Regions from separate parts of the Microbacterium sp. MEC084 genome, predicted to be linked through region 2. Evidence: predicted binding sites of a transcription regulator. Region 2 holds the regulator's gene; the other holds the start of a gene.
The links. The regulator LexA, encoded in region 2, represses DNA repair genes until DNA is damaged. The targets are predictions, from matches to a motif close to TCGAACANNTGTTCGA.
Positions count from the first base shown of each region.

Region 1: B5M43_RS02800 (HNH endonuclease signature motif containing protein) is a predicted target of LexA. The motif match lies at 8,618-8,633, and genes of this name have one in related genera.

Region 1 is NZ_MYFP02000002.1:18,026-33,823, forward strand. It holds gene B5M43_RS02750 (zinc-binding alcohol dehydrogenase) at 1-121, opposite strand, end outside; tRNA gene B5M43_RS02755 (tRNA-Ser) at 415-504, opposite strand; gene B5M43_RS02760 (LCP family protein) at 597-1,877, opposite strand; tRNA gene B5M43_RS02765 (tRNA-Ser) at 1,965-2,049, opposite strand; gene B5M43_RS02770 (M20 family metallopeptidase) at 2,182-3,363, opposite strand; gene B5M43_RS02775 (hypothetical protein) at 3,486-4,334, shown strand; gene menC (o-succinylbenzoate synthase) at 4,331-5,455, shown strand; gene B5M43_RS02785 (HAD-IIB family hydrolase) at 5,579-6,427, opposite strand; gene serS (serine--tRNA ligase) at 6,424-7,704, opposite strand; gene B5M43_RS02795 (cation transporter) at 7,853-8,485, shown strand; gene B5M43_RS02800 (HNH endonuclease signature motif containing protein) at 8,644-9,921, shown strand; gene B5M43_RS02805 (nuclease-related domain-containing DEAD/DEAH box helicase) at 9,940-11,655, opposite strand; gene B5M43_RS02810 (exonuclease domain-containing protein) at 11,684-12,997, opposite strand; gene B5M43_RS02815 (type ISP restriction/modification enzyme) at 13,179-15,798, opposite strand, start outside.
Region 2 is NZ_MYFP02000003.1:268,508-284,305, forward strand. It holds gene B5M43_RS05475 (prolyl oligopeptidase family serine peptidase) at 1-1,670, opposite strand, end outside; gene lexA (transcriptional repressor LexA) at 1,700-2,419, opposite strand; gene B5M43_RS05485 (LysM peptidoglycan-binding domain-containing protein) at 2,684-3,094, shown strand; gene B5M43_RS05490 (histidinol-phosphate transaminase) at 3,129-4,220, shown strand; gene hisB (imidazoleglycerol-phosphate dehydratase HisB) at 4,285-4,890, shown strand; gene hisH (imidazole glycerol phosphate synthase subunit HisH) at 4,887-5,573, shown strand; gene priA (bifunctional 1-(5-phosphoribosyl)-5-((5-phosphoribosylamino)methylideneamino)imidazole-4-carboxamide isomerase/phosphoribosylanthranilate isomerase PriA) at 5,632-6,378, shown strand; gene B5M43_RS05510 (SseB family protein) at 6,362-7,129, shown strand; gene B5M43_RS05515 (DUF1844 domain-containing protein) at 7,151-7,561, opposite strand; gene infC (translation initiation factor IF-3) at 7,867-8,433, shown strand; gene rpmI (50S ribosomal protein L35) at 8,508-8,702, shown strand; gene rplT (50S ribosomal protein L20) at 8,732-9,118, shown strand; gene B5M43_RS05535 (RNA methyltransferase) at 9,552-10,352, shown strand; gene B5M43_RS05540 (amino acid ABC transporter ATP-binding protein) at 10,492-11,232, shown strand; gene B5M43_RS05545 (glutamate ABC transporter substrate-binding protein) at 11,291-12,181, shown strand; gene B5M43_RS05550 (amino acid ABC transporter permease) at 12,261-12,917, shown strand; gene B5M43_RS05555 (amino acid ABC transporter permease) at 12,914-13,834, shown strand; gene pheS (phenylalanine--tRNA ligase subunit alpha) at 13,903-14,943, shown strand; gene pheT (phenylalanine--tRNA ligase subunit beta) at 14,943-15,798, shown strand, end outside.

The DNA of each region.
Region 1 (15,798 bases), on a different contig from region 2:
GGCTGATGCCGGTGAACCACGTGCGTACGCGGACCTCGCCGTCGCCGGGTTCGCCCGCCTCGACCGTACGCAGCCCACCCCGCCCGGGCTCCTCGACCCAGAACGATGTCTCGCTCGCCATCTGCCGTCCCTCCGAGCCGGCGAAGGAGCTCCGACTCGCTCCCACTCTGTCCCCGGGACATGGCCTTGGCCAAGGGGTTGCGCGGGAGGGGCGAGGGCTGGCAGTGGCTCGCGGGGCCCGTCCATTGCAGGCCCGGCGTCGGACATCGCATCGATCTGCAGGACGCGGCCGACATGAGGCGAGGAGATCTGCACGGTTCAGCAGATTCGCGTGCGAGATCGTCCTTTGTTCTGCAGATCATGGACCCGGGTAGCGCGCCAACGAGAAAGCCCCGGATGACCGGGGCTTTTCTGCGGAGACGGAGGGATTTGAACCCTCGGTCCCCATTAAGGGGACTCCACCTTAGCAGGGTGGTGCACTAGGCCTGACTATGCGACGTCTCCTGGCCTTCGGGAGATCCCGAAGGACCGCGCGCCCTCGCGGGCGCAGTCCCTCCATAGTAACCGCTCGCCGCACGAGCGCGAAAACGGGGGTCTCAGCCGATGGGGTTGGAGCAGCTGGTGTCCTCGGCGGTGCGGCCCGGGGCGGGCGCGGCCGTGGCGACCGGGGGCTCGCTGACCTCGGGCGTCGGCGTCTCCGACTCGACCGGCGCCTCGGGCTCGGTAGGCTCCGGCGACGCGGCGACCTGCTCGTCCGGGATCACCGACTGGTTGGCCGCAATCAGGCCGAACAGCTGCGCCGCGGCGGTGTCGTCCGAGATCACGCGGTTGCGGTCGAGCGGGTCCTCGAGCACCGGGTACTGGAGGAACTCGATGTCCGACAGCGGCACCGAGCTCGCCGCCATGGCGATCTGGACGAGCGTGATGGGGGTGAGCTGGGCGCTGGGGTCGACGTTGCTCACGGTCGTCCGCGCGAGGCTGAGAAGCGTGCCCGGGTTCGTGAGCGTCTCGGCGCTCATGAGCTTGCGTGCCAGCGAAGACATGTAGACCTGCTGGTTGCTGATGCGCGCGAGGTCGCCGCCGCCGACGCCGTGGCGCGACCGCAGGAAGGCGAGCGCCTGCTCACCGACCAGCGTGTGCGTGCCCGGCTCGAGGTAGAGCATCCCGGCGTCCACGTCGTTGATCGTCTGGTCGACGCAGACCTCCACACCGCCGAGCGCGTTCGTGATCTCGATCACGCCGTTCCACGTCACGGTCGCGGCGTAGTCGATCGCGAGCTCGGGGTCATACTGCGTCGTGATGCTGTCGATCGACTTCGCGACGCACGCGAGGCCGCCGGCCGCGTAGGCCTCGTTGAGCATGCGGCGATCCGACGCGGGCGTGACCTCGCCGGTCTCCGAGTTGGTGCACTCCGGCATGGGGCCCATGAGGTCGCGGGGGAACGCCACGACCGAGACCTTGCGCGGCTCGGGCGAGATGTGCACGAGCAGGTTGACGTCGTTGAGGCCGGCCTCGAGCTGCCGCCCATCGTCGCCGTAGGCCGAGCGCTCGGTCGGGCAGCGGTCGCCGAACTTCTCGTGCGAGTCCCACTCGCAGATGTCGATGCCGGTGAGCAGCAGGTCGACGCCCTCGTCGTTCACGAGCTGGCCGATGTCGGGCGGCGAGGTGTCCTGGCCCTCGAGCTCCTGCGCGTCGGCCGCGAACGTGGCCGAGAAGTCCCAGGCGGCGTAGGCGGCGACGCCGACGCCGGCGACCAGCACGCACGCCATGGCGATGCCGAGCCAGCGCATCACGCGGCTCAGCAGGCTGGGCTGGGAGAGGTGTCCGTGGCGCGCGATGGTGCGCCGGCCGGGGCGCCGCGGGGACGTCTCGCTCACTCGGGTGTTCCTCTCATCGCACCGCTGGGGCGCGGTGATCCTGCCGGCGGCTCCCCCGAGTGCTCGCACCCCGCCGCCGTCATTCCGCGGAGGGTGTGGGATTCGAACCCACGGGACATTGCTGCCCACTGGTTTTCAAGACCAGATCCTTCGGCCGCTCGGACAACCCTCCTGGAGCAGGGTCTCCCCTGCCGAACAGGCGTCGAGTCTATCCGACAGGCCTTCTCGTCATTGTGCCCGCGAGCTCTGGGCGGGCCCTGAACGGCGCACGGGCATCCGCTGTGGACGAGCGGATGCCGGGCGATCACGCGTCGACGCGCAGCAGATCCCGCATCAGCGCCACGAGCAGCGCGGTGCGCTCGGGGATCTCGCCGACCATCACGTGCTCGTGGTCCGCGTGCGAGCCGCCGCCCACGGCGCCGAGCCCGTCGAGCGTCGGCACGCCGATGCCGGCCGTGAAGTTGCCGTCGGAGGCACCGCCCACCACGACCGCCTCGGGCAGATGCAGCCCGAGCCGGTGCGACACCTCGAGCGCCCGCGCCCACACGCCCTCGGCCGACGACCGCTCCATCGGCGGGCGGTTCACGCCGCCGTCCACGTGGATGACGGCGCCCGTCACCGGCGTCAGCGAGCGGATGGCCTCGTCGACGCGGTGCTGCTCGGCGGCCGTGAAGGCGCGCGCGTCCACCTCGAACGAGGCGTGCGCCGCGACGGTGTTGGTCGTGGTGCCGGCCTTGGCGACCGTGGGGACGACCGAGGTGCCGGCCGCCGCATCGGCGATCGCAGTGACGGCGCCGATCTGGTGCGCCATCTCGACGGTCGCGTTGATGCCCTTCTCGGGCTCTAGCCCGGCGTGCGCGGCGCGGCCCGTGATGTCGATGCGGTAGCGCGAGACGCCCTTGCGGCCGATCTTGAGCGCGCGGCCCTCGGCCGACTCGAGCACGAGCGACGCGACGCAGCCCAGCGCCTCCTGCTCGATCAGGTCGCGCGACGACGGCGAACCGATCTCCTCGTCGCCGGTCACGAGCAGCGTCACCGCCGCGTCGTCCATGTGCCCGAGCGCCGCGATGCCGTGCAGGCCCATCACCAGACCCGCGATCATGTCGTAGCACCCGGGGCCGCGCATGACGCCGTCCTGGATCGAGAACGGGTGCGTCTCGATGGATCCGAGCGGCCACACCGTGTCGTGGTGCGCGAGCACGAGCACGCGCGGCGCCTCGGGGGCCGGCGATCCGATGTGCCAGCGCAGGTGGGTGAACCCGTCGATCACGAGACGCTCGGGCCCGAAGCCCAGGATGCGCGTGCCGATCGCCGAGACGAGATCGGCCGATCGCGCGATCGCCTCCCGGTCGCCGGTGGGCGACTCGCACAGGATGAGGTGCTCCATGTCGGTGAGCATCTGCGGCAGGCTGTCGCGCGCCCACTCCAGCAGCCCGTCGACCTCGGCGGGCGCCCGACGGGCGAGGGCGGTGTCGCGATCCGTCATGTGTCGCCTCTCCTCGGTGCGCGTCAGGGTGTCCTACCGACGATATCCGCCGCACGCCGGGCGCGTGAACCGGGGCGGCTCGCAACGTCATGGAGCCAGGGCGGGAGTGGGAAGCTGGGGATATGCATCCGCCCGCCGACGTCGCCGCCGCGGCCCGCGCCCTCGCGGACGAAGCGCTCGCGCGGGCGGGCATCCTGCTCGAGGAGGCGCACGACGCGGCCGCCTGCCGGAGCGTGTCCGAGGTGCTCGGCCGGGTGTGGGGGCGCACGGGCGCCGAGATGCTCGATCCCGCGCTGCTGGTCGCGCTCACCCACGCCGGCAACCCCGTCACGCTGGCGCTGCGCGAGGACGAGCCGGTCGGCGCCGCGATGGGCTTCTGCGGGCCGCCCGGCACGCCGTTCCACTCGCACATCGTGGGCCTGCTCCCCGAGGCCGCCGGCCGCGGGGCGGGCCGCGCGATCAAGCTCGCGCAGCGCGCGTGGTGCCTCGAGTGCGGGATCGACGCCATGACGTGGACGTTCGATCCGCTCGTCCGGCGCAACGCGCACTTCAACATCCGCACGCTCGGCGCACGTCCGGCCGAGTACCTTCCGTCGCTCTACGGCGAGATGCGCGACGCGATCAACGCGGGCCAGGACTCCGACCGCATGCTCGTGCGCTGGGATCTGACGCGCACGCCGCCCGAGCGGGGCGGCGCGGTCGAGGTCGACGGGGCGCACGCGATCGCCGACGAGGGCGACGTCCCGTCCGCCTACGCGCGGCCGAGCGGCGACGGGCCCGCGCTCCTCGCCACGCCCACCGACATCGAGGCGCTGCGGCGCACGGATCCGGAGGCGGCCCGCCGCTGGCGCTCCGAGACCCGCGCCGCGTTCACCGACCTGCTCGCGACCGGATGGGGCGTCGACGGCTTCACCGACGCGGGGCAGTACGTGCTGCGCCGCGCCGACCAGCCCACGGAAGGAACCCCATGAAGCTCCGCTCGCTCCGGCTGCACCACCTCGAGATGCCGCTCGTCGCGCCGTTCACCACGTCGTTCGGCACGCAGACCGTCAAGCACTGCTTCCTGGTCGAGGCGCAGCTCGAGACCGCCTCGGGCGAGCTCGTGACCGGATGGGGCGAGAACGTCGCGCTCGACCGGCCGGTCTACTCCCCCGAGTACCTGGACGGCGCCGCCGACGTCATCGAGCGCTGGCTCGCTCCCCTGCTCGCCGCCGTGGACGACCTCACGGCCGAGACCGTGGCGCATCACCTGCGGCACATCGTGGGGCACCAGATGGCGAAGGCGTCAGTCGAGATGGCGGTGCTCGACGCGCAGCTGCGGGCCGAGGGCCGCTCGCTCGCGTCGTACCTCGGCGCGGTGCGCTCATCCGTGCCGTCGGGTGTCTCGGTGGGCATCCAGGACTCGGTCGACGCGACCGTGCGCGTGATCGGCGGATACATCGAGCAGGGCTATGCGCGCATCAAGCTCAAGATCCGGCCCGGGGCGGATGTCGCGCACGTCGCGGCCGTGCGGCGCGCGTTCGGCGACGACCTGCCCTTCCAGGTCGACGCGAACGCGGCCTACACGCTCGTCGACGCCGCGCACCTGCGCCGGCTCGACGAGTTCGGGCTGCTGCTGATCGAGCAGCCGCTCGGCGAGGCGGACATCCGGCAGCACGCGGAACTGGCGAGGCTGCTGCACACCCCGATCTGCCTCGACGAGTCGGTCGTGTCCGCCGAGGCGGCCGCCGACGCCATCGCGCTGCGCGCCGCCGCCGTCATCAACATCAAGCCGGGGCGCGTGGGCGGCTATCTCGAGGCGCGCCGCATCCACGACCTCGCCCGCGCGCACGGAATCGCGGTGTGGTGCGGCGGCATGCTGGAGACCGGCATCGGCCGCGCCGCGAACGCCGCGCTCGCGGCCCTGCCCGGCTTCACGCTGCCGGGCGACATCTCCGGATCCGACCGCTTCTACGCCGAGGACATCGTCACCGAGCCGATCCGGATGCACGACGGCGTCGTCGACGTGCCGACCGGCGCGGGCTTCGGCGTCGAGATCGACCCTGAGCGCCTCGAGCGCTTCCGCACCCGCCTGGTCGAGATCGCCCTCTGACGCTTGGGTTGCTTCAACGGTTTCGACTCGCTTCGCTCGCTCGAGCAGCACGGGCAGTCCCGCCCACATGTTGGTTGAGCGAGCGCGCCAGCGCGAGTCGAAACCCAGGTAACGTGCCGCCGCTCAGCTCGGCGCGGCCGCCGTCTCGAGCAGCGTGTCGAGCGCCTGCGCGACGCCGCCCTCGTAGACCGTTCCCGTGAGGTCCGTCGAGACGGCGATGACCTCATCCGGGGCCTGCCCCATCGCGAACGCGCGACCGCCGTGTCCCGACGCCCAGCGGAACATCCCAATGTCGTTGCGTCCGTCGCCGATCACCACGACATCCGACGGGGCGACGCCCTCCCACTCGCGCACCTGCTCGAGCGCGGTGCTCTTGTCGACGCCCTGCGGAGCGATGTCCAGCCACGCGGTCCAGCCCACGGAGTACGACACGTGGTGCAGGCCGATCTGCTCGACGAGGCTGATGAACTCGTCCTCGGAGTGCTCCGGCGACACGACCACGACGCGGGCGACCTGGCGACCCTTCATGTCGTCGATCTCGACGTGCTTCGCGGTGTCGCGCTCGAGGCCCCAGTCGTCGACGTAGTGCGTGTAGAGGCGCGATCCGTCGGCGAGCTCGACGAGGTACTTGGCGTCGGGCAGGTGCTTCTCGAGCAGCGTCAGCACCTCGGTCGGGTCGAACGTCTCGGTCGTGTGCCGCGCGTAGCCGGTCTCCTGCGTGGTGTCGCGGGACAGGATGGCCGCCCCGTTCGAGCACACGACGAACTCGGGCAGGATGCCGAGCGCGTGCAGGATGTACGACGTCGCCTCCCAGCTGCGCCCGGTCGCGATCGTCACGATGTGCCCGGCGTCGACCGTGCGGCGCACGGCCTCGCGCACGCGCGGGCTGAACGACTCGTCCTCGAGCAGCACCGTGCCGTCGAGGTCGAGCGCCACGAGGAGCCGGCGACCCGCCACGCGCTCGTCCGTCACGCGATCGGCTCCAGCACGTCGAGGCCGAGGTAGGGGCGGAGCGGCTCGGGCACGACGACCGAGCCGTCGGGGCGCTGGTGCGTCTCGAGCAGCGCGACGATCCAGCGCGTCGTGGCGAGCGTGCCGTTGAGGGTCGCGACGTGCTCGGTCTTCGCGGCGCTCTCCGGGCGGTGCCGGATGTCGAGGCGGCGCGCCTGGAACGTGGTGCAGTTCGAGGTGGACGTGAGCTCGCGGTACGCGCCCTGCGTCGGGACCCACGCCTCGGTGTCGTACTTGCGCGCGGCGCTCGAGCCGAGGTCGCCCGCGGCGGTGTCGATCACGCGGTACGCGAGGCCGAGCGAGCGCAGCATCTCCTCCTCGAGCGCGAGCAGGCGCTCGTGCTCGGCGGCCGCGTCCTCGGGCGTCGTGTAGACGAACATCTCGAGCTTGTTGAACTGGTGCACGCGGATGATGCCGCGGGTGTCCTTGCCGTGCGAACCCGCCTCGCGGCGGTAGCAGGTGGACCATCCGGCGTAGCGCAGCGGACCGTCCGACAGGTCGAGGATCTCGTCCTTGTGGTACCCGGCGAGCGCGACCTCGCTCGTGCCGACCAGGTACATGTCGTCGGCCTCGAGGCGGTAGATCTCGTCGGCGTGCGCGCCGAGGAAGCCGGTGCCGGCCATGATGTCGGGGCGCACCAGCGTGGGCGTGATCATCGGCGTGAAGCCGGCCTCGAGCGCCTTGCTGAGCGCGTAGTTCATGAGCGCGATCTCGAGCCGCGCGCCGACGCCCTTGAGGAAGTAGAACCGCGCGCCCGACACCTTCGCGCCGCGCTCCATGTCGATCGCGCCGAGCTTCTCGCCCAGGGCCAGGTGGTCGAGCGGGCCGTCGGGGAACTCGGCCGGGTCGAACGCCGGCACGTCGCCGACCTCGCGCAGCACGACGTAGTCGTCCTCGCCGCCGGCGGGCACGCCATCCAGCACGATGTTCTCGATCCGGGCGGCCGCATCGGCGAACGCGGCCTCGGCCTCGGTCACGGCCTGCTGCGCATCCTTGACCCGGTTCGCCAGGTCCTTGGCCTGTGCGACGAGCGCGGCCTTCTCGTCCTTCGGGGCCTTCGCGACCTGCTTGCCGAACGCGTTCTGCTCTGCGCGCAGCTCCTCGAACGCGGCGATCGCGGCGCGACGCGCCTTCTCGGCCTCGACCGCGGCGGTCACGGTCTCGGGCGAGTGCCCGCGGGCCACCTGCGAGCGGGTCACGAGGTCGGGGTTGTCGCGGAGCAGAGCGGGATCGATCACCCGCCCAGTCTAGGTCTCGCGGACGCGGGAGCTCCCTCTCCCCCGGTGCTGGTCGAACGACCCTCCTCCTCTGCTGGTTGAGCGAGCGAAGCGAGTCGAAAGCCCCGGAGCCCGGTCACGGCATCCCCCGCCCCACTACCGTCGAACCATGACGCCCGCTGCCGACGACGGGGCCGACCTCCGCCGCCGCATCCGCCGCGCGGTGCTGACGGTCGCGCTGCTGAACCTCGCCTACTTCTTCGTCGAGTTCGTCGTCGCGCTGCAGGCCCGCTCGGTATCGCTGCTCGCGGACAGCGTCGACTTCCTTGAGGACACCTCGATCAACCTCCTGATCTTCATCGCGCTCGGCTGGGCCCTCGCCCGTCGCGCGCTGATGGGCAAGGTCATGGCGGTGCTGATCCTGGCGCCGGCGGGGTTCGCGACGTGGGAGGCCGTGCAGCGCTTCCTTGCGCCCGAGGCTCCCGAGGTGCTGCCTGTGGTGCTCGCCTCGATCGGGGCGATCGTCGTGAACGGGCTGAGCGCCGTCCTGCTCGCCCGGGTCCGGCATCACGGCGGGTCCCTCAGCCGCGCCGCGTTCCTGTCCGCGCGCAACGACGTGCTCGTGAACGTCGCGATCATCGCGATGGCGGCGATCACGGCCTGGACGTCGTCCGGATGGCCCGACCTCATCCTGGGCTGCCTGATCATCCTTCTGGCGCTGCACTCCGCGTGGGAGGTCTGGGAGGTCAGCGAGGAGGAGCGCCTGGCGGCGAAGGTGCTCGCCGGCGAGGCCGTGGACTGATCCGCCTCCCTCCTCGTCTCTGTGCTGGTTGAGCGTGCCCCTCTGTGCTCGTTGAGCGAGCCCTCTGTGCTGGTTGAGCGAGCGAAGCGAGTCGAAACCGACCGAACCTCCCCACAAGATCTCTTGCAACATTCGAACATTCGTTCTATACTGGCTTCATGGCCACCAACCCGTTCGACCAGCGCTGGGATCTCTCAGACGCGCAGCGCGAACAGGTGCTGGCCATCAAGGCGGGCCTCGCTTATGTCGAGAGCGCCAAGGCGGGCCTGGCGGCGATGGAGGCGACCCTCCAAGCGCAGGCCTACGCGATCGCGCAGGACGTGATGTCGGCGATGCCGGGCCGCCCGTCCTCGTACCAGGTGCCGATCCGGTCGATGGCGGCCGATCTCGCGGCCGTCACGCGCGTGCCGGACACCTCGATGCGCGCGAAGATGGACGACGCCGCGATCATGATCGAGCGCTTCCCGGCGACGTTCACGGCCCTGGCGGAGTCCCGGATCACGGCCGCTCAGGCCCGCGTCGTCTGCGACGAGGGAGGCCGGTTCGACGACGGCGAGCTCCGCGCCCGGTATGAGGAGATCGCGCTCCAGTTCACCGACACCACCGCCGGCAGGCTGCGCCCGATCTGCCAGGCGATCGCCGAACGGCTGCAGCCGCAGACGATCGCGGAGCGCCACGAGGCGGCGAACGAGCGCCGGGGGATGTGGGTGACGCCCGAGCAGGACGGCATGGCGCTGATCCAGCTGCTCGTCGACGCGGCGCTCGCGGCCGGCATCGACGACCGGTCGAACGCGATCGCCCGCCAGGTGAAGACGGGCACCGGCGAGGGTGACGAGGATCCGCGCACGCTCGCGCAGATCCGGGCGGACGTCGTCACCGACATGCTCCTGACCGCGACGCCGACCGCGGCGGGCGAGGGCCTCGACGAGATCCGCGCGGTCGTGCACGTGACCGTGCCCGCCGAGGTGATCGCCGGGGCCGACGACCAGCCCGCGCACGCGACGCGCGTCGGCACCGTCGCCCCCGAGACCGCCCGCCGCCTGGCCGGCCGGGCGCACACCTGGGCGAGGCTCTTCCGCGATCCGCAGACCGGCGCCCTCACCGCCGTCGACACCTACACCCCCACGGCCGAGCAGCGCCGGTTCCTCACCGCGCGCGACGAGCACTGCCGCTTCCCCGGCTGCCGCCGCCCGGTCCGGCGATGCGACATCGACCACACGGTCCCCTACAGCGAGGGCGGCGCCACCGACGTCTGCAACCTGGCCGCGCTCTGCCGAGCCCACCACGTGCTCAAGCACCACGGCCGCTGGGGCTGCCGCAACGAGAACGGCGTCATGGTGTGGATCACCCCCACCGGCCAGGTGCTCCACGAACAGCCGCCACCCACGGTCCGCTTCGTCGCCACCGCCGCGGCGGACGGGGATCCGCCGTTCTGACGCAGGGCGCGATGGCGCCTACCCCGCGACGACGACGCAGCGGTAGCGCGCCCGCGTGAGCCCGACGTAGAGCAGGTCGAACCACGACAGTCCGTGCTCCCGCGCGAACGCGATGCCCGCGTCGCCGACGTCGGTCAGGATGACCGCCTCGGCGTCGAGACCCTTGAACTTGCCGATGGATCCCCAGCGCACACGTCCATGCGCGTCGCCGTCCGCCGCGCCCACGAGCGGCCGCAGCTGAGCACGCAGCCACTTCTCGTCCTTCGTGAAGTTCGGCGCGGCGAGCAGGCGGCCGACGAGCGAGTGCCGCTCGCCGAACGGGCTGAGGATCACCACGTCGTGCGCCTGATGATGCTCGAGCAGCTCGCGCAGGGAGCGCGCGAGCTCGGCGCCCGCGTTGTCGGTCCCGACGGGGACGATCGACAGGGCGCCCGTGTCGTTCGTGACGAGGCGGTGGCTGGAGTATCCGAACCGGCGGCTGAGCAGCTCCTCGGCACCGGATGCGAGCGCCGCGACCTGGCGCACGCCCTGGTCCACCGAGACGTGCATCAGTCCCGGGAAGTGCTCGCGCGCGACCGCGAACGGATCGACGTGCGTGGTCGACGGCCGCAGGATCTGCTGTCGCCGATCGCCGGCGAGCACCAGCTTCGCGTCATCCGCGACCAGTTCGTCGAGGAAGGCGAGGACGCCCGGCAGGCCCGCGACATCCTGGAACTCGTCGATGCACACGACGTCGTACGCGTGCCGGTCGGGCGCCGCGCGGAGCGCCTCGATCGCGAGCTGCGGCAGGCGCTCGGTGTACCAGGCGTTGTCCGCGTCGACCGGGTTGGCCTCGAGGCCGGCGATCCGCAGCATGAGCGCGTTCAGGCTCGTGGCGTGGATGGCCGCGTGGCGACCGAGACGGTCGCGCAGCTCGTCGGCCATCAGCTCGTTCCAGCATGCGGCGAGCACGCGCGCGCCGTGCCCCGCGTGGCGCTTCGCGGCGCTCATCACGAGGTGGCTCTTGCCGGTGCCCGCGGGGCCCTCGAAGTAGATCCGGTCGTTGCGGGCGACCGCGTCGAGGATGCGCGCCTGCGACTTCAGCAGTCGCTGCTCGTCGTCGAGCCGCTCGAGCTTGCGGTCGGCGAGCGTGCGCCCGCCCTCGAGGTCGCCGAGCAGGGCCCGCGCGATCGTCGAGACGTGATCGCCGGTCATCACGGCCGGGTCGTGCGCGACCCCGTCGACCGTGCGGTACCAGGCATCGTGCTCGGCGAGCACCTTCTCGATCAGCGCCTCCGGGCGGCGCAGGTCGTCGCGGAACGCGAGCTCCCACTCGAAGAACTGCATGTCGCCGTGCGTCTCGAACTGGTGGCGCCCGAGCGAGGTGAACCACACGAGCCGCGCGATCGGCTCGGATCCGACGAGGATCTCGCGCCGAGCCAGGAACCCGCGCAGGCTCCGGATCGCCCCGTCGACCTGATCGAACGGGCTCTTGCCCGGGTTCGGCACCCGGTCCAGCATCCACTCGCCGTCGCGGTACGAGACGTACTCGGGGCTCTTGGCCTCGATCACCACGATCCCGCGCCCGGGCACGAGGACGAGGAAATCGGCCTCTCCCTGGAACTGCGTGGCATGCCGTCGCAGCTGCAGGCTGTGGATCACGATCCAGTCGTCATGCCCGCGGACCGAGGCGAACGCGTCGAACACCCGCCGCTCGGATCCGTTCGTGCCCTTGCGGGGGCGGGCGGGGATCATGTGGGGAGGCATGACTGTGCCCGGCGCCTCACGCCCGCGAGGCGAGGTAGGACTCGAAGACGGGGAGGAACTCCGCTTCGGTGACGACCGGGATGCCGTGGCGGGCTGCTGTCTTGGCCTTGCCCGACTGGCTCGCGGGGTCCTCGGCGACCAGCACTGCGCAGTTCTTCGTCACGCTGCCCGTGATGAAGCCGGCCTCGGCGATGGCCCGCGCCCACTCCTCGCGGGGCCGGCTCAGCGTGCCTGTGAACACGACACGGCAGCCGGGCGTCAGCTCGAAAGCGGCGCCGGTCGCGGGCGGCTCCTGACCGACGGCGACCAGTGCCCGCGCCTTCGTCGCGATGGGCGCCTCCGTTGAAGTGGCGGAAGCGACTGACACCGTCGCTCCGAGGGCCGGGAGGTCCGGGACGGGCAGATCGAGGACGGTCGCGATCTGCGTGAGCTCGCGACGCTCTGAGTCCGTCACCGCCCCGTCCGCCGCCGCCTCCGCGAGAGCGGCTTCGAGGTAGCTCCGGTGGAGGTCGGGAAGCCGGTGCGAGGGAAGCTGGGCGACCTCGGCGATCGCACCGAGCTGCCAGTACTCCGCCGCGGAGATGAGGCCATCGCTCAGGACGTCCGCGAGCAGTTCCAGGTAGACGCTCGCGCCGGGATCGTGCGCCTCGCCCGCGATCGTCACGCGTTCCCACAGCGGACGATCGGCCGTGTCGAACAGTGCTGACGGAGCCGCGACCTCGGCCGTGGATTCCGAGGTGGCAACGCGCGTGGCGATCCGCATCTCCGCCAGCTCCCCGCGCACGACCAGGGGGAACCCGGCCCCCACGACATGCGAGCGCCACTCCGCGGTGTGCCCGGCCGTGCCGATGAGCGAAGCGAGGACCGCGGCCGCCGCGCGGGCGTCCTCGAGTGCCGAGTGCGCGTTGCGGTGCTCGATCTCCAGGAGGGCGCAGATGTCGGCCAGCTTCGCGGCGCCGAACACGCGCTTCGACCAGAGCATGGTGCACAGCGCCGCGTACGAGCCGTGCAGTTCATGGCCATGGGCGGCCAGCTCGGCCTGGAGGAAGCGCAGGTCGAAGGCCTGGTTGTGCGCGACGAGGGTGCGACCGCTCAGGAGGTCGATGAGCGCACCCGCGATGTCACCGAACGTCGGGGCGCCCACCAGGTCGGATGCGCGGATGCCGTGAACGTGGGTCGGGCCGACGTCGCGCCGGGGGTCGACCAGCGTCGCCCATTCGTCTTCGATGCGTCCGGACTCATCGAGCAGCACCACGCCGACCTCGATGATGCGATCGCCGCGCACGGGCGAGAATCCGGTGGTCTCCAGATCGATGACGGCGTACGGCATGCGCTATTCCTTTTCACAACGGGACGAAGTCACGGCCGCACTGCGAAAGCGCATCCCGCGTGTGGATTCTGGCAGAGGCAGGCGACATTCCGCCCACTTGGCGATGAATTCGCGAGGATCTATTCCGACCACTGGTGACGCACGACATGCTTCCGCCTGAATCAGCGCCGGAGACCGGCTGTCACTCGATCACCTCGAAGGCGGGGAGTTCCGCGATCAGACGCTGCGTCTCGAGGCTCACCGTGACGAGCGAGCGGATCAGGTCGACCACGTAGCGGGGGTTCTCCTGCTCCCGCAGCCAGGCGTTCGGGTCGTTGACGATGCCCGAGGCCTTGTCGGTGCTGAGCTTGTAGCGGTCGATCACCCATTCGAGCGGGCTGCGGCCGCCGACCTTGTACTCGCTCTCGTTCTCGGGGATGCCGGTGATCGTGAGGTGGGCGTTGTACCGGATGGCGGTGTGGTCCTTGCGCGAGACCCACGCGAGCTTGTCGATGCGATAGAGCTCGTAAGGATCCGCCGGCGGGTCGATGGACGTGATCTGCTCGCCGAGCTCGGCGGGAGCCACGCTCTCGTAGTTCACGTGCAGGTCGGCGAGTTCGCGCCCGATGCGCGCGTAGTCAGCGAAGCCCTTCACCACCGGGATCCGCGGGAGCATCTTCTGCAGGTCGGCCGCGAATGACTCGCGGTAGGTCGGGTGGTGCAGAAGCGCGTACACCGAATAGAAGATGTCGTCCTTCGCCCTGGTGTCGTCGTCCAGCAGGACGCCCGGGAGCGCCTCGCGGTAGCGGGCGAGGGTGGCATCGGTGATGTTGTCGACGCGGCGACAGCCGCCGACGACATCGTCCGCGTCTTCATCGAGGGAGTCGAAGTCGAGGCCGCCGCTCGGGTTGCCAACAGGTTCCCAGGTGTAGCGCGGGAATACTTGGTTGCCACCGTTCGGTGTGAGAGCTGGAGCGACATCAGTCATCCAATGCGTGAAGTCGGCGGCGGAAGGACCTTGGGGTGCAACGATTGCGACATTGCGATGGCTCGAGGTCGGCCATGCCCGTGCCGAGATTCCCGGCAACTCGACGATCTGTCGATCGAACGCGAGCACTTGCTTCACAAATGGTCGGTACAGCGCAACTCGCAGATCTGAACCAGGTCTACTCATGCGCTTCCGGGCGCGACGCCTGGCTTCCATGGATCGAGACCAGGCCACCCTTGACGCGTCTATCTCCCTGGACGGATCGTCGACCAACTTGTTGAACTCCTCGACAGTCGCTTGGGCGCTTCGCGCAACCTCGGCAAGCGAGAAGCCGAAGACCCACGCGTCGCGCGTCGATTCCACGCCTCGGGAGTAGTCCCTAAACACTGCCCGCGCCGTTTCCCGCCCCTTGGCCGCCCTGTCACCCATCGGGCAGAAGGATTCAAAGCGCTCGTCCCTCTGATTGATCCAATCGCCCGCCGCATTCGGCGCAATGATTTGGAATCGCCCAGCCCGCTGCGTACCGTCAATGGATCGCTCCGCGACCAGACGGTCCAGCTTCTCCTCGCGGCTCAGATAATCGCCAACGTCGGCATAGTGGATGCGGGCCGGGCCGGTGCGACTGGGGTCCTTCACCAAGATCGTGATTGCTACGCCTGTCTGCGAGCCCTCACCGAATACCTTACCGCCCTCAGCCTGCCAGTTCTTTACCCGCTGGTTACCGCGCAGGTTTAGTACAATGATCTCAGCGAATTCCGAGATCCAACTAGCACGTACACCCGCTGACATATCGCCATCGAGGAAACTATTGTTCGACACCATGGCGATGGCGCCGCCCTCGGCGCGCAAGCGATCCGTCGCCCACCGAATGGCTCGATAATAGGAGTCGTAGAGACCGTTCTTATTTGTGGCTTTCGAGAACTTCGCGTATGTGCCGACAATCCGGCCGTCAACGAGCGAATACTTCGCATTCTGGGCGTTGTCGTTCGCGCTAGCCTGCTTCCCGCGATACGGCGGGTTCATCACGATCACGTCGATCGGCGTCGCGCGCTGCGCCTCGACCCGCGCTGTGTTCTCCGGGAAGACGCCCACGGCGAGCTCGCTCGCGCGCTCGTCCATCGCGAAGGTGTCGGTCAGGGAAATGCCGGGGAATCCGTCAGCCGGAAGCGTCGTCCCCTCGGGCAGCTCACCGGCGGCGACCGCCTGGTCGATGCACTCACGGAAGACGCTCTCGATGTTGACCGCGGCGATGTAGTAGCTCAGCAGCACGATCTCGTTCGCGAAGAGCTCGTGCTGGTACTTGCGTGCGAGATCCTGCGGCTTGATCAGCCCCGTCTGCGCCAGGCGCGTCACGAACGTTCCCGTGCCAGCGAAGGGCTCGAGGATGTTCACCCCCTCGTCGGTGAGGTGCTTGCCGAAGTGCTGCGCGAGCGCGACGTCGGCCGAGCGCAGGATGTAGTCGACGACCTCCACCGGCGTGAAGACGATGCCCATCGCGTCGGCGAGCTTCGGGAACGCCTTCGAGAAGAACTTGTCGTACAGCGTCACGAGCATCCGCTGCTTGGCGGTCACGGAGTCGAGCCCCCGGATGCGCGACGTGACGCTCGCGTAGAAGGCGTCGAGCGGCTCGCGCTCGCGCTCGAAGGCCGCGTTCTCGTGGAAGGCATCGAGGACGCGCTCCATCGACACCGACACGGGGTTGTCTCGCGTGAAGCTCCCCTCGGGGAACATCGCCTCGAACACCGGCTTCGTGATGAGGTGCTGCGCGAGCAGCTCGATCGCCTCGGCCTCCCCGATGCTCGGGGTCACCGTGGCGCGCAGGGCCTTGACGAAG
Region 2 (15,798 bases):
GGCTCGGCCTGGGGGAGCGGGCCGACGAGGCCGTCGAGGTACCGCGCCTCGAAGTCGTGCGTGTCGTCGGCCAGCCGCCGCAGGTCCGCGACGCCGTAGCGGCTGATGCCGGCGGCGAACACGTCCGTGTCGGCGACCGCGCACAGCACGGTCCAGCCGCCGGCCGAGCCGCCCTTGATCGCGATCCGGGCGGGATCCGCCAGACCCGCCGCCGCGAGCCCCCGCGCGGCGGCGGCCGTGTCGGCGACGTCGACGATGCCCCAGCGGCCGCGCAGCCGCTCGCGGTACGCGCGGCCGTAGCCGGTCGATCCGCCGTAGTTCACGTCGAGCACGCCGATGCCGCGGCTCGTGAAGTACGCGACCGCGAGCGAGAGCTCGCCCGACGCGTGCGCGGTCGGCCCGCCGTGCACGAGCACGAGGTACGGAGGCAGCTCGCCCTCGGGAGCGGTCGCATCCGGGTTGGTCGGAGGGTACGCGAACGCGTGGACGTCGCCGTCCGGACCCTCGAAGGTCACGGCGCGGGAGGTCGGCATCCATTCAGGGGCGAGCGCCGAGACCCCGCCCCGCAGCGCGGTGAGCGTGCGCGCGTCGACGTCCAGGAGCCAGAGGCCTCCGGGGACGCGGATGCCGGCGCCCGTGAGCAGGACGCGGGAGCCCTGTGCGTCCCGCACGAGCACCCCGCCGGTGAGCGAGGTCTCCAGGCCGTCCACCGCGCCGCACGTCGGATCGATCACGATGAGCTCGTCGGCGCCGTGCGTGCGCACCGCGACGATCCGGCCGTCGTCGAGCGCCGCGAACCAGCGGGTCGCGAGGTTCCACAGCGGTCCGCCCGTGTCGGCGTCGGCGGGGTAGATCGGCTCCGGGCCGGTCGCGCCGAGGCCGTCGAACCGCACCCAGTGGAGGTTCCAGCGGCCCTCGGGGTCGGCGGTGAACATGAGCTCGTCGTCGCCGGTCCACTCGGGCTGCAGCGCCGAGATCCCGCCGTCCTCCGTGCGGCCCCCCGCGACCACCACGTGCTCCGCCACGCGCCCGTCGGGGCCGATCCGGCCCACGCGCAGCTCGGAGGCGTCCCACGGCATGTCCGGGTGGTCCCACGCGATCCAGGCGAGTCGGTCGCCGCGCGGCGCCGGGTACGCGAGGAAGTCCGAACCGGCCACCACGCTGAGGATCGCCTCGGGATCGTCGGCCGCGGAGCCGTCGAGCGGGATCACGACGATATCGCGCACGGGGGAGCGGTCGCCGGCGTGTGTCTCGCGCACGGCCCACAGCCGGCCCCCGCCGTCGGGACCGGCGGCGAACGTGAGGTCGCCGAAGCTCATCCCCAGGCCCGCCGGCGTGAGGGGCTCGGGCGCGCCGCCCACGGTCAACCGGTGCACGCGCTGATCCGAGCCCTCCACGAAAAGCAGCTCGGAGGCCGGCGTGACGGTCCACGCACCGCCGCCGTACTCGTGCACGCGCGAGCGCGCGTTCCAGGGCGCCGGCAGCAGCGCCTCGGGCTCGTCGTCCGTGAGCCGGAAGACCGCGGTGCGCCCTCGCTCCGACGGCACGCTCTCGCTCCACCAGATCTCGTCGCCCACGAAGCGCGCGCCGTCCAGGCGAGGCGAGCCTCCGGCGATGTCGGCTGCCGCGATCGGCGAGGGCCAGGATCCGTATGGGAGCGTCTGTGCCATGCCCCCACGCTATCGGGGAGCCGCGGAGGTCAGACCGCGCGCATCACCGCGACGACCTTGCCCAGCACGACCGCCTCGTCGCCGAGGATCGGCTCGAACGCGGAGTTGCGCGGCAGGAGCCACGTGTGGCCGTCGCGCTGCCGGAAGACCTTGACCGTGGCCTCGCCGTCGAGCATGGCCGCGACGATGTCGCCGTTCTCCGCCGTGTTCTGCACGCGCACGACCACCCAGTCGCCGTCGCAGATCGCGGCGTCGATCATGGACTCGCCCGAGACCTTCAGCATGAACAGCTCGCCCTTGCCGACCAGCTGGCGGGGGAGCGGGAAGATCTCCTCGACCTGCTGATCGGCCGTGATCGGCACGCCCGCCGCGATGCGGCCGACGAGCGGCACCATGGCGGCGTCGCCGACCGTGGGCATGCCCGCGTCGAGGTTCTCCGCCGACTGGCCGGGGAGGTCGATCAGCACCTCCATCGCACGCGTCTTGCCGGGGTCGCGGCGCAGGTAGCCGCTCAGCTCGAGCTGCCCCAGCTGATGCGTGACGCTCGAGAGCGACTTGAGGCCGACCGCGTCGCCGATCTCGCGCATCGTGGGCGGGTAGCCCTTGGTCTGGATCGAGCGCTGGATGACCTCGAGGATGGCCAGCTGCTTGTCGCTGAGGCTCTTGCGGCGCCGCGTGCGGGGCTTCTCGTCGGCCGCGGCCGACTGTCCGGCGTCGAGGTCCGACGTGCTGGTGTCGACGGCGCTCATGTCCCGTGCTCCTTCGCTCCGACATCCGATGTCGGTGGCCCGTGGTGGAGTGTGCTTCATCGAAACGGTATCCGAGAACCACGCGGATCCGGAAGATCTGTTCGAGCGTGTCGCGTGACATCTCGGACCGGTTTTCGAAGAAGACGTTGACAGATTCGAAGCTTCGAAGATAGATTCGGAACAGAGCTTCGCATCCGGCCCTCCCGGCCGAGTGCCGGATGCGAAGCCTCTCCGATCCTCTCGAGGAAGCTGAAGGAGCCGCAGATGACCACCGTGAGCATCACCGCCTACCAGGCCCCGGTCCGCCCCGCCCGTGCCCTCCGCACCGAGCGCGCCGTCCGCGTGACGCCGGCGACGCGGCTGCGGCTCACGCGCCGCGGTCGTCGCGTGCTGGCCGCCCTCGCCGCGGCTCCGGTCGCCGCGGGCCTGGCCCTCGCCGTCATCAGCGGCGGAGGCGCCCTCGCGTCGCGCGAGGACGGCGCACCCGCCGGCACGTTCGACACCGTGACGGTCATGGCGGGCGACTCGCTCTGGTCGATCGCGGAGGAGATCGCTCCGGCCGCGGACCCGCGCGACGTGGTGGACGCGATCGTCGCGCTGAACCAGATGCAGAGCTCGTCGGTCGCCGCCGGAGAGCGGCTCGCGATCCCGGCGGAGTACTCCTCGGCCCGCTGACGGACGAGAGGCCACCCGTCCGAGCGGCCCTAGCATTGAGAGGGTGACGGTCACTCTCGACGAACTGCCGATCCGCGACGACCTGCGCGGGCAGAAGCCCTACGGGGCACCTCAGGCGCCTCTCCCCGTGGCACTCAACGTCAACGAGAACACGCATCCCGTGCCGGCCGAGGTCGCGGACGACATCGCCGACGCGGTGGCCCAGGCTCTGCGCAACGTCAACCGCTACCCGGATCGCGAGTTCACCGAGCTCCGGCAGGGCTTCGCGCAGTACCTCGGCCACGGCCTCGACGAGAGCCGGATCTGGGCCGGCAACGGCTCGAACGAGGTGCTGCAGCACGTGCTGCAGGCGTTCGCGGGTCCCGGGCGCTCGGCGTTCGGCTTCGAGCCCACCTACTCCATGTACCGGCTCCTCACACGGGGCGTCGGGTCCGAGTGGATCGGCGGCACGCGCGGCCACGACTACACGATCGACCCGGAGGACGCGGCCCGCCAGGTGGCGGAGGCGCGGCCCGATGTCGTGTTCCTGTGCGCCCCCAACAACCCCACCGGCACGCCGCTGTCGCTCGACGTGGTCGAGGCCGTGTACGACGCGACAGACGGCATCGTGGTGGTGGACGAGGCGTACCAGGAGTTCGCGCCGCACGAGTCGCCCTCGGCGCTGACGCTGCTGGGCGGGCGCCCCCGCCTCGCGGTCTCGCGCACCATGAGCAAGGCGTTCGCCTTCGCCGGCGCCCGCGTGGGCTATCTCGCGGCCGATCCGGTGCTGATCGACGCGCTGCGCCTGGTCCGTCTCCCGTACCACCTCAGCGCGCTGACGCAGGCGGCCGCGACCGCGGCTCTGCGGCACTCCGACACCATGCTGCGGATGGTCGACGAGATCGTCGTGCAGCGGGACCGGATGTCGGCGACGCTCGAGGCGCTCGGCTACCGCGCGTACGAGTCGTGGACGAACTTCGTGCTGTTCGGCGGCGTCTCCGACCCCGCCGCGACGTGGCAGGCGCTGTACGACCGAGGCGTGCTCATCCGCGACATCGGCATCCCCGGCCACCTGCGGGTCACGGCCGGCACCGAGGAGGAGACCACGGCGTTCCTGGAGGCCCTGGCCGAGCTGGGCCGTCGCTGAGCGGAGGCCGTGCGCGGTCGCCGCGCGGTCCGGCGGCGACCGCGCCCCGACTAGACTCGCGGGCATGACGACTGCCCGAATCGCACGCCGCACCCGCTCCACCAGCGAGTCGAGCGTCGAGCTGGAGCTGAACCTCGACGGCACCGGCCGCAGCACCATCTCGACCGGCGTGCCGTTCTTCGACCACATGCTGACGGCGTTCGCGAAGCACTCGCTGACCGATCTCACGGTGACCGCGACGGGCGACACCCACATCGACGCCCACCACTCGGTCGAGGACATCTCGATCGTGCTGGGCCAGGCGATCCGCGAGGCCCTCGGCGACAAGTCGGGCATCTCGCGCTACGGCGACGCCCTCGTGCCGTTGGACGAGGCGCTCGCGCAGGCCGTCGTCGACATCTCCGGCCGGCCGTTCCTCGTGCACGAGGGCGAGCCCGCCGGCTTCGAGCTCCACCTGATCGGCGGTCACTTCACCGGGTCGCTCGTGCGCCACACGTTCGAGGCGCTCGCATTCAACGCGGGCCTCACGATGCACGTGCGCGTCATCTCGGGCCGCGATCCGCACCACATCGCCGAGGCCGAGTACAAGGCGCTCGCGCGCGCGTTCCGCCAGGCGAAGGCGCTCGATCCGCTGGTCGAGGGCATCCCGTCGACCAAGGGAGCCCTGTGAGCGAGGCGAACACCCCCGACGACGCCGTGCGCGAGGGCGACAAGCCCGTCGTCGCGGTCCTGGACTACGGCTCCGGGAACATCCACTCCGCCGTCAAGGCCCTGCAGTCGGCGGGAGCGGACGTGCGGCTCACGCGCGACCGCGGCCTGATCCTCGACGCGGACGGCCTGCTCGTCCCCGGCGTCGGCGCCTTCCGGGCCGTCATGGAGCAGCTGCGGTCCGTGCGGGGTCCCGAGCTCATCGAGCGCCGCCTGGCGGGCGGACGGCCCGTGCTGGGCATCTGCGTCGGCATGCAGGTGCTGTTCGAGCACGGCATCGAGCGGGGCGTCGACACGGAGGGCCTCGGCGAGTGGCCCGGCGTGGTCGAGGAGCTCAAGGCGCCCGTCGTGCCGCACATGGGCTGGAACACGGTGGAGGCGGGGGAGGGCTCGCGCCTGTTCCGCGGGCTCGAGGACGAGCGCTTCTACTTCGTGCACTCGTTCGCCGCGCAGGAGTGGACGCTCGACGTCCAGCCGCCCTTCCCGCAGCCGGTCCTGACCTGGGCGGAGCACGGCGGCCGCTTCCTCGCGGCCGTCGAGAACGGGCCCCTCTCGGCCACCCAGTTCCACCCCGAGAAGTCGGGGGAGGCGGGCATCCGCCTGCTGCGGAATTGGATCGACGGCCTCCGCGGGGCTAACCTCTGAGATCGTGCCCGCGACGGGAGATTCCCGGCGCTCGCGGATCCGAAGCACATTGGGAGCTATGAACGACTTCGCGTCCACCCCCGGACTGATCCTGCTGCCCGCTGTCGACGTCGCCGACGGCAAGGCCGTCCGCCTGACCCAGGGCGCCGCCGGCACCGAGACCGACTACGGCGACCCCATCGAGGCGGCCGAGAACTGGGCCAAGCAGGGTGCCGAGTGGATCCACCTGGTCGACCTGGACGCGGCGTTCGGCCGCGGCAGCAACGCGGGCGTCCTGCGCAAGGTGATCAAGCACCTGCGCGGCGTGAACGTCGAGCTGTCGGGCGGCATCCGCGACGACGCCTCGCTCGAGGCGGCCCTCGAGAGCGGCGCGCAGCGCATCAACCTCGGCACCGCGGCGCTCGAGAACCCCGAGTGGACCGCGTCGGTCATCGGCCGCTACGGCGACGCGATCGCCGTCGGCCTGGACGTGCGCGGCACGACGCTCGCGGCGCGCGGCTGGACGCAGGAGGGCGGCGACCTCTGGGACGTGCTGGAGCGCCTCGAGGAGGCCGGCTGCAGCCGCTACGTCGTGACCGACGTCACGAAGGACGGCACGCTGCGCGGGCCGAACCTCGACCTCCTGCGCGAGATCACGGCGCGCACCCCGAAGCCCATCGTGGCGTCTGGCGGCGTCTCGAGCCTCGACGACATCGCGGCGCTGCGTCGCCTGGTGCCGAACGGCGTCGAGGGCGCGATCGTGGGCAAGGCCCTCTACGCGGGCGCGTTCACGCTCGCCGAGGCGCTGGATGTCGCGGCCGACTGACCGCGCAGACTCCGCCGGCGTCCCGTGGGAGGGACGTCACTTCGAGGCGAACCCCCACGCGTCCGACGACGGCTCCGCCGACCCCGCGCTGCTCGCGGCGCTGACCGCCTTCCGCGCGGGTGACGGGGATCAGGTCGCGGTCGTCGACGCGCTGCGTCGCGCGCGCGTGCTGATTCCGCTGGTGGCAGAGAAGGGCGACGAGGGCGTCGGCGCGCACGGGCTTGTGGTGGACAAGACGCAGGAGCTCTCGATCGTCACGGTCGCCGCGCCGGACGGCCGCAGCGTGCTGCCGGTGTTCAGCTCCGTCGAGGCGCTGGGTCGCTGGGACGCGAAGGCCCGTCCGATCCCCGTCGAGGCGGTGCGCGCGGCGCTGGCCGCGTCGGCAGAGCACACGGACCTGATGGTGCTGGACCCCACGTCCGACACGGAGTTCGTCGTCCGCCGCCCGGCCGTCTGGGCGATCGCGCAGGGCGAGCCGTGGACCCCCAGCTTCGCCGACCCCGACGTCTTCCTCGGCCTGCAGGAGAGCATCGCGGGCGAGCTCGCCGTGCTCGACCTCGAGGTGGAGCCGGGAGACCCGACCGCGCGGCTGCAGGGGCCCGAGCTCGTGGTGCGGCTCACGCTCATGTCCGGGCTGGACCGGACCGAGCTCGACGCCGTGCTGGCTCGCCTGGCGCGCCGCTGGTCGACCGACGACCGCGTGGCGACCCTCGTCGACTCGCTCGCGGTCAAGCTCGCGAGCACTGAGTAGCCGCCGCGGGGCGGGTGCCGGTCAGACGACCGGGCCCGTCCACTTCTCGCCGGGGCCCTTGCCCAGCTCGTCCGGGATGGTCGAGATCTCGCGGAAGCGCAGCTGCAGGGACCGCAGGCCGTCGCGGATGGGGCGCGCGTGCATGTCGCTGATCTCGGGGGCGGCGGCGGTCACGAGGCCGGCGAGCGCGTTGATGAGCTTGCGCGCCTCGTCGAGGTCGATGTCGGCGTCGGCGTCGGGGGAGTCCGCGAGGCCGAGCTTGACGGCGGCCGCGCTCATGAGGTGGACGCAGGCCGAGCCGATGACCTCGACGGCCGCGACGTCCGCGATGTCCCGCACGGCCGAGGTGTCGGCCGCGGCGCGGTCCTGCTCCTCCCAGCGCGCCTCGCGCTGGGCGTCGAAGGAGTGGGTGTGGCCGGGGTTGGTGCTCATGTGCCGCTCTCTGCTAGACTTTCCCGGGCTCCGGACCTTCTCGCATGAGAAGCCGGACGAAAGAGGATTCACTTCCCACCCGCGCTTGCCGTCATAAGGCTACCGGGTCATGCACTCCCTCGCGTTCGCGCGAGTGTTCCAGGCCGCCGCGGCATGCCTGGTCGGGTGAGGCCGACGTGTGACGTCTGCCGGGTGGATGCTGAGTCTCTCTCCCGCCCGTGGCACGAAAACGTCGTCACGGTGGCCTCAGTCACCCACCCAAGGAGTTCCGCATCAGCGATCCCCGTACCAACGAGCGCATCCGCGTGCCCGAGGTCCGACTCGTCGGCCCGAACGGCGAGCAGATCGGCGTCGTCCGCATCGAGGCCGCCCTCCGCCTGGCGCAGGAGGCCGATCTCGACCTCGTCGAGGTGGCCCCCAACTCGAAGCCTCCCGTCGTCAAGATCATGGACTACGGGAAGTTCAAGTACGAGGCCGCGCAGAAGGCCAAGGAGGCCCGTCGCAATCAGGCCAACACGGTCCTCAAGGAGGTCCGGTTCCGCCTGAAGATCGACGAACACGACTACGAGACCAAGCGCAAGCGCGCGGAGGGCTTCCTGAAGTCGGGTGACAAGGTGAAGGCCATGATCCTGTTCCGCGGTCGCGAACAGTCGCGCCCCGAGCAGGGCGTTCGCCTGCTGAAGAAGTTCGCGGACGACGTCGCCGAGTTCGGCACCGTCGAGTCCAACCCCAAGGTGGACGGCCGGAACATGGTGATGGTCATCGCGCCGCACAAGAACAAGTCCGAGGTCAAGACCGAGCAGAACGCGCAGCGCGCGGCCACCAAGGCCGCGGCGCGCGAGGCGAAGGCGCAGGCCCCGGCCGCGGAGTGATCCGCCCCACAGACTCCCGCTCCGGCGGGTGCACACAACGTCGCCCCGAGGGGCGCATCACGAAGGAAGAGAAGATGCCGAAGCAGAAGACCCACTCGGGCAGCAAGAAGCGCTTCAAGATCACCGGCAGCGGCAAGATCAAGAAGCAGCAGGCGGGCATGCGCCACAACCTCGAGTCCAAGTCGAGCCGTCGCACGCGCCGTCTCAACCAGGACCAGGTCATCTCGGGCAACGACCTCAAGCAGGTCAAGAAGCTCCTCGGTCGCTGACGCGAACATCCCGTTAGGAAGAATGAAGAATGGCTAGAGTCAAGCGGGCAGTCAACGCCCAGAAGAAGCGTCGCGTCATCCTCGAGCGCGCCTCGGGTTACCGTGGCCAGCGTTCGCGCCTGTACCGCAAGGCGAAGGAGCAGGTCACCCACTCGCTCGTCTACGCGTACCGCGACCGTCGTAAGCGCAAGGGCGACTTCCGTCGCCTGTGGATCCAGCGCATCAACGCCGCCGCGCGTCAGAACGGCATCACCTACAACCGCTTCATCCAGGGCCTCGGCCTCGCGGGCGTGCAGGTGGACCGTCGCATCCTGGCCGAGCTCGCCGTGAACGAGCCCGCCACGTTCGCCTCGCTCGTCGCGACCGCCAAGGCCGCGCTGCCCAGCGACGTGAACGCGCCCAAGTCGGCTGCGTAAGCACCCTTCTCGCGAGAGGGCGTCCCTTCGGGGCGCCCTCTTGTTTTTTCAGAAGCGGTCGCACGCTCGCGCTGGCGCTGGCGCGCCGGACACTCGCGAGCGAGGAACGTCGCTTCGCTCCGTTCGGCAGCGCTTCGCGCTGCGTTTGGCCGCTTCGCGGCACGCTCGCTGGGCCCCCGGCGCAGAGGCTCCGGCCGTCGCGAATGCGACGGTCGGAGAAGCGCACGGGGACGCTCGCACGACCGTCGATGACCCGGGGTTGCTGCCGGCTCTCACTCTCACCGGTGGTCCGAGCGGAGGGACGGAGCGGGGGCGTGACGCGGGTCATCCAGGCCCCTGCGGGTCGCTGCGTGTTCCCCGAGGTGACGTGCGCGCGGCGCGCGCGTCACCTGCGCTTCATGTCGGTATGCCTGCGCGGCCATAGACTGTCGACGTGCTGGAGAATCCGCGGTCGCCGCGCGTGAGGGCCGTCGCCAAGCTGGCCAAGCGCAACGCGCGCAAGGAGACCGGGCTGTTTCTCCTGGAGGGGCCGCAGGCGGTGCGCGAGGCGCTCGCCTTCCGGCCCGAGACCCTCGTCGAGCTGTTCGCCACGCCCACCGCCCTCGAGCGGCACCAGGACGTCCGCACGCTGCTGACAGATGAGGGCCTGCACGCGCAGTTCGTCTCGGAGGCCGTGCTCGAGGCGATGGCCGACACCGTGACGCCGCAGGGCTTCGTCGCGGTCGCCCGGCAGAACCCCACGGCCGTGAAGGACATCTTCGCCGAGGGGCCGCGTCTCATCGCGATCTGCGAGGAGGTGCGCGACCCGGGCAACCTGGGCACGATCATCCGCGCCGCCGACGCCGCCGGCGCCGACGCCGTCGTGCTCACGGGGCGCACGGTCGATCCGTACAACCCGAAGGTCGTTCGCTCCACGACCGGATCGCTCTTCCACCTGCCGGTCGCGGTCGGGGGCGAGCTCGAGGACATCGTCGAGCGCGCCCATGCCGCCGGGCTCACGGTGCTCGCGGCCGATGTGAAGGGCGACGACCTGCTCGCCGCGCGCGCCGAGGGGCTCCTCGCGCGCCCGACGGCCTGGCTGTTCGGCAACGAGGCGCACGGGCTCGAGGACGCCGCGCTGGGCCTCGCGGATCGCGCGCTGAAGCTGCCGATCTTCGGTCGCGCGGAGTCGCTGAACCTCGCCACGGCCGCCAGCGTGTGCCTCTACGAGAGCGCCTTCGCGCAGCGCGCCTGAGCCGCCGTCGGAGCCCGCGACATACCCGGACTGGCGGCTGACCGGGATATTCCGATTCGCGCACACGGCCTGTTACAAGTCGGTAAAGCGCCGCTCCGCCTGCTGGCCGGGCTCCGCACGACGGCCTAGGGTGAATCGCATGACTGAGCCCCTCGTCGTCGTCAAGGACGTGCAGAAGCACTATGGCGACTTCCACGCGCTGAAGGACATCGACCTCACGGTCGGCAAGGGCGAGGTCGTCGTCGTGATCGGCCCGTCGGGGTCCGGCAAGTCGACGCTGTGCCGGACGATCAACCGCCTCGAGACGATCACGAGCGGCACCATCACGATCGACGGCAGGGAGCTGCCCAAGGAGGGCAAGGGGCTCGCCGAGCTGCGCGCGGACGTCGGCATGGTGTTCCAGTCGTTCAACCTGTTCGCCCACCTGACGATCCTCGAGAACGTCACGCTCGGCCCGATCAAGGTGCGCGGCCTGAGCAAGGCCGAGGCCGAGAAGCAGGCCAAGGCGCTGCTGGACCGCGTCGGCGTGGGGCACCAGGCGGCCAAGCTCCCGGCCCAGCTGTCGGGCGGCCAGCAGCAGCGCGTCGCGATCGCGCGAGCCCTGGCGATGAAGCCGAAGGTCATGCTCTTCGACGAGCCCACCAGCGCGCTCGACCCCGAGATGATCAACGAGGTGCTGGACGTCATGGTGTCGCTCGCCAAGGAGGGCATGACGATGATCGTCGTGACCCACGAGATGGGCTTCGCGCGTAAGGCGGCGAACCGCGTCGTGTTCATGGCCGACGGGCAGATCGTCGAGGAGGCGACGCCCGAGGAGTTCTTCACCAACCCGAAGAGCGATCGCGCGAAGGACTTCCTCTCGAAGCTCATCACGCACTGACCCGCCGTCGCGCGAAGCCGCGCGACGATGAGGAACCACCCCACCAAGGAGGAATCACATGCGCAAGTCCCGGATCTTCACGGGCGCCGGCATCGGCCTGACGGCCCTGCTCGCGCTCACCGCGTGCAACAGCGGATCGCCCACCGACCCCGGCGCAGGCGAGGGGGACGGCGGCGACGCCCTCTGGGAGGTCGCGACCGACGTCCAGCTCGAGGGAAGCCCGACGTTCGACCGCATGTCGGAGGCCGGCGAGGTCGTCATCGGCGTCAAGGCGGACCAGCCGGGCCTCGGCTACGAGGACCCCGTGACCGGCGAGCGCACCGGCTTCGACGTGGACATCGCGCGCTGGATCGCGGCGTCGCTGGGCTTCGGCGAGGACCAGATCCAGTTCGAGACCATCCCGTCGGCCAACCGCGAGCAGGAGCTCATCAACGGGAACATCGACTACTACGTCGGCACCTACTCGATGACGCCGGCGCGCGACGAGGTCATCGACTTCGCCGGGCCGTACTTCATCACGGGCCAGGGCCTCCTGGTCGCGGCCGACGACGACTCGATCAACGGCCCCGAGGACCTCGAGGGCAAGGTCACCTGCTCCGTCACGGGCTCCACCCCGCTGCAGCGCATCCGCGAGGAGTACAGCGGCGAGGTCACCGAGCGCCAGACCTACTCGGAGTGCGTCGAGCAGCTCAAGGCCGGCCAGGTGGACGCGATCACGACCGACGAGGCGATCCTCGCCGGCTACGTCGCGCTCGAGCAGGAGGAGCTCAAGCTCACGGGCGAGATCTTCAGCGAGGAGCGCTACGGCGTCGGCATCGCCGACGGCGACACGGCGCTCAAGGACCACATCAACTCCCTCTTCACGGAGGGCGGCGACGTCTGGAACGCGCTGTTCGAGAAGCACCTCGCGCCCGCCGGCGTCGAGGCGACTCAGCCCGCCGTCGACTGACGGCACCCGCCCGGGACGGCCGCGCGACGGCCGTCCCGGGCCCTGATCCTTCCCATCCGACGCGCGCGAAAGGAGCGGCATGGGCGTCATCACCGACAACCTCGACCTGTGGGGCGAGGCGCTGCTCGGCACGCTGCAGCTGTTCTTCGGCGGCGGTCTCGTCGCGCTGATCCTGGGCACCATCGTGGGCGCGATGCGCGTCTCGCCGGTGCCGATCGCGCGCGCCGTCGGCACGTTCTACGTCAACACCATCCGGAACACGCCGCTCACGCTCGTGTTCTTCGGCTTCGCGTTCGCGCTCCCGCCGCTGATCGAGGTCCGTGCGAGCGGCCCCGCGGCGATGGGCTTCGCGATCGCGGCGCTGGGCGTGTACACCGCGACGTACGTGGCGGAGACGATCCGCTCCGGCATCAACACCGTGCCCGTGGGGCAGGCCGAGGCGGCACGCGCGATCGGGCTGACCTTCGGTCAGGTCATGAGCCTGGTCGTGCTGCCGCAGGCGTTCCGCTCGGTCATCCCGCCCATGATGAGCGTGTTCATCGCGCTGCTGAAGAACACGACCGTCGCGGCGGGCTTCTCGGTCCTCAACCTCGGATCGATGCGCGACTGGCTGAGCGAGCGCGGCGAGAACCAGCTGCTCGTGATCGTGTGGGTGATGGTGATCTTCGTGGCCCTGGTGATGCTGCTCTCGTGGGTGCAGCGCAACCTCGAGAAGCGTTGGACGGTGGCACGATGAGCGGCAGCGTTCTGTACGACGTCCCGGGCCCCCGGGCGATCATCCGCAACCGGATCATCGGCATCCTGACGATCGTCGTCGTCCTCGGGATCGTCGCCTTCTTCGTGTGGCGCCTGTTCGCCACGGGCCAGTTCGCGGCCTCGAAGTGGGAGGCGTTCAGCTACACGCGCATCTGGGAGCAGATCGCGATCGGCCTGTGGAACACGGTCAGCGCCTTCGCGCTCGCGGCCGTCGGCGCCCTGGCCGTCGGGTTCGTGCTCGCGATCGGCCGCCTGTCCGATCACGCCTGGGTGCGCTGGCCCGTCACGGCCGTGGTCGAGTTCCTCCGCGCCGTGCCCGTCCTGGTCATGATGTTCCTGCTGTACTACGGCCTGCCCGTGATCGGCATCCGGATGCCGAGCTACTGGGTCGTCGTGATCGCGCTCGTCGCGTACAACGGCTCGGTGCTGGCCGAGGTCATCCGCGCCGGCGTCGAGGCGCTGCCGCGCGGTCAGCGCGAGGCCGGCTACGCGATCGGTCTGCGCAAGTCGGGCGTGATGCGCCTGATCCTGCTTCCCCAGGCGGTGCGGGCGATGATGCCCGTCATCCTGTCGCAGCTCGTCGTGACGCTCAAGGACACCGCGCTCGGCTTCATCATCACGTACGAGGAGCTGCTGTTCTTCGCCAAGCGCCTCGGCGCCGCCGCGACGCTCGACTCGCCGATCATCCAGTCCACGATCGTCGTGGGCGCGATCTACATCGGGCTCTGCCTGCTGCTGTCGGGCGCCGCGCGCCTGGTGGAGAAGCGGATGCAGAAGTCGCCGCGCGTGCGCGCCGCGCAGGAGGCCATCGCGCCGCGCCTGCACGAGGGCACCGACACCGAGGTGATCGCGGCGCAGGAGCTGCACGACCTCGAGCGCGGGCCCGGCGGCCGCTGATCCGGCCCGTGCCGCGCCCCCAGGGGCGCGGCACGGGCGGCATCCGGCCGCGGATAGACTCGGTTCTCGTGCCTGACGTTCCCGAGATCACCCCTGAGGCGGTGGAGGCTGCGGTCGCGGACGCGCTGGCGGCGATCGCCGCGGCCCCCGACACCGCGGCCCTGAAGGCCGCCCGATCGGCGCACGCGGGGGAGGGATCCCCGCTGGCCGCGCTCAACGCGCAGATGCGCCACGTCCCCAACGACCGCAAGGCGGAGTTCGGCAAGCTGGTCGGCGGCGCGCGCGGACGCGTCAACCAGGCGCTCGCGGCCCGCGAGGCGGAGCTCGCCGAGGCCGAGACCGCCGCGCGGCTCGAGGCGGAGCGCATCGACATCACGGCGGTCGCCTCGCGCACCCGCGTGGGCGCGCGCCACCCCATGAGCGTCCTGCAGGAGCAGATCAGCGACGTGTTCGTCGGCATGGGCTGGGAGATCGCGGAGGGCCCCGAGCTCGAGCACGAGTGGTTCAACTTCGACGCGCTCAACTTCGACGAGGACCACCCGGCGCGTCAGATGCAGGACACCTTCTTCGTGGATCCGGTGGCGCGCCACCTCGTGATGCGCACGCACACGAGCCCCGTGCAGGTGCGCTCGATGCTCGAGCGCGACCTTCCGATCTACGTGCTGTGCCCGGGCCGGGTGTACCGGACCGACGAGTTCGACGCCACGCATCTGCCGGTGTTCACGCAGGCCGAGGGCCTCGTCGTGGACAAGGGCATCACCATGGCGCACCTGAAGGGCACGCTCGACCACATCGCCAAGGCGCTGTTCGGCGAGGAGGCCAAGACGCGCCTGCGCACCAACTACTTCCCGTTCACGGAGCCGTCGGCCGAGTTCGACCTGTGGCACCCGACCTTCAAGGGCGGCGCGCGCTGGATCGAATGGGGCGGCTGCGGCATGGTCAACCCCAACGTGCTGCGCGCGGCCGGCATCGACCCAGAGGTGTACTCGGGCTTCGCGTTCGGGATCGGGATCGAGCGGGCCCTGATGTTCCGCTCGGACGTGCAGGACATGCGCGACATGGCCGAGGGCGATGTCCGCTTCAGCGAGCAGTTCGGGATGGTGGTGTGATGCGCGTCCCGCTTTCGTGGCTGCGTGAGTACGTGGACGTCCCCGCAGGGGCGACGCCCGAGGACGTCCTCGCGGCGCTCGTGTCGGTCGGCTTCGAGGAGGAGGAGGTCATCCGCTTCGAGCTGACCGGCCCCGTCGTCGTCGGCCGCGTGGTCTCCTTCGAGGAGGAGCCGCAGAAGAACGGCAAGACCATCCGCTGGTGCCAGGTCGACGTCGGCGAGCCCGAGCCGCGCGGCATCGTGTGCGGTGCGTCGAACTTCTTCGAGGGCGACAAGGTCGTGGTGTCGCTGCCCGGCGCCGTGCTTCCCGGCCCGTTCGCGATCTCGGCGCGCAAGACGTACGGGCACGTCTCTGACGGCATGATCGCGTCGGCGCGCGAGCTGGGCCTCGGCGACGAGCACAACGGCATCCTGCGACTCGCCGAGCTCGGACTCGACCCCGAGCCCGGCACGGACGCGATCGCGCTCCTGGGCCTCGACGACGTCGCGGTCGACGTGAACGTCACGCCCGACCGCGGCTACGCCATGTCGATCCGCGGCATCGCGCGGGAGTACGCCCACGCGACCGGAGCGGACTTCCGCGACCCCGCGCAGCTGGCGTCGATCGGATCCGGCGCCGGGTTCCCGGTCGTCGTCGACGACCGGGCGCCGATCCGCGGCCGCAACGGCGTCACGGAGTTCGTGACGCGCGCAGTGCGCGGCGTCGACCCGTCGCGGCCGACCCCGCCGTGGATGGTCGCCCGCCTGACGCTCGCAGGCATCCGCTCGATCTCGCTGCTGGTCGACATCACGAACTACGTGATGCTCGAGCTCGGCGGCCCGATCCACGGCTACGACCTGAACAGGCTCACGGGCG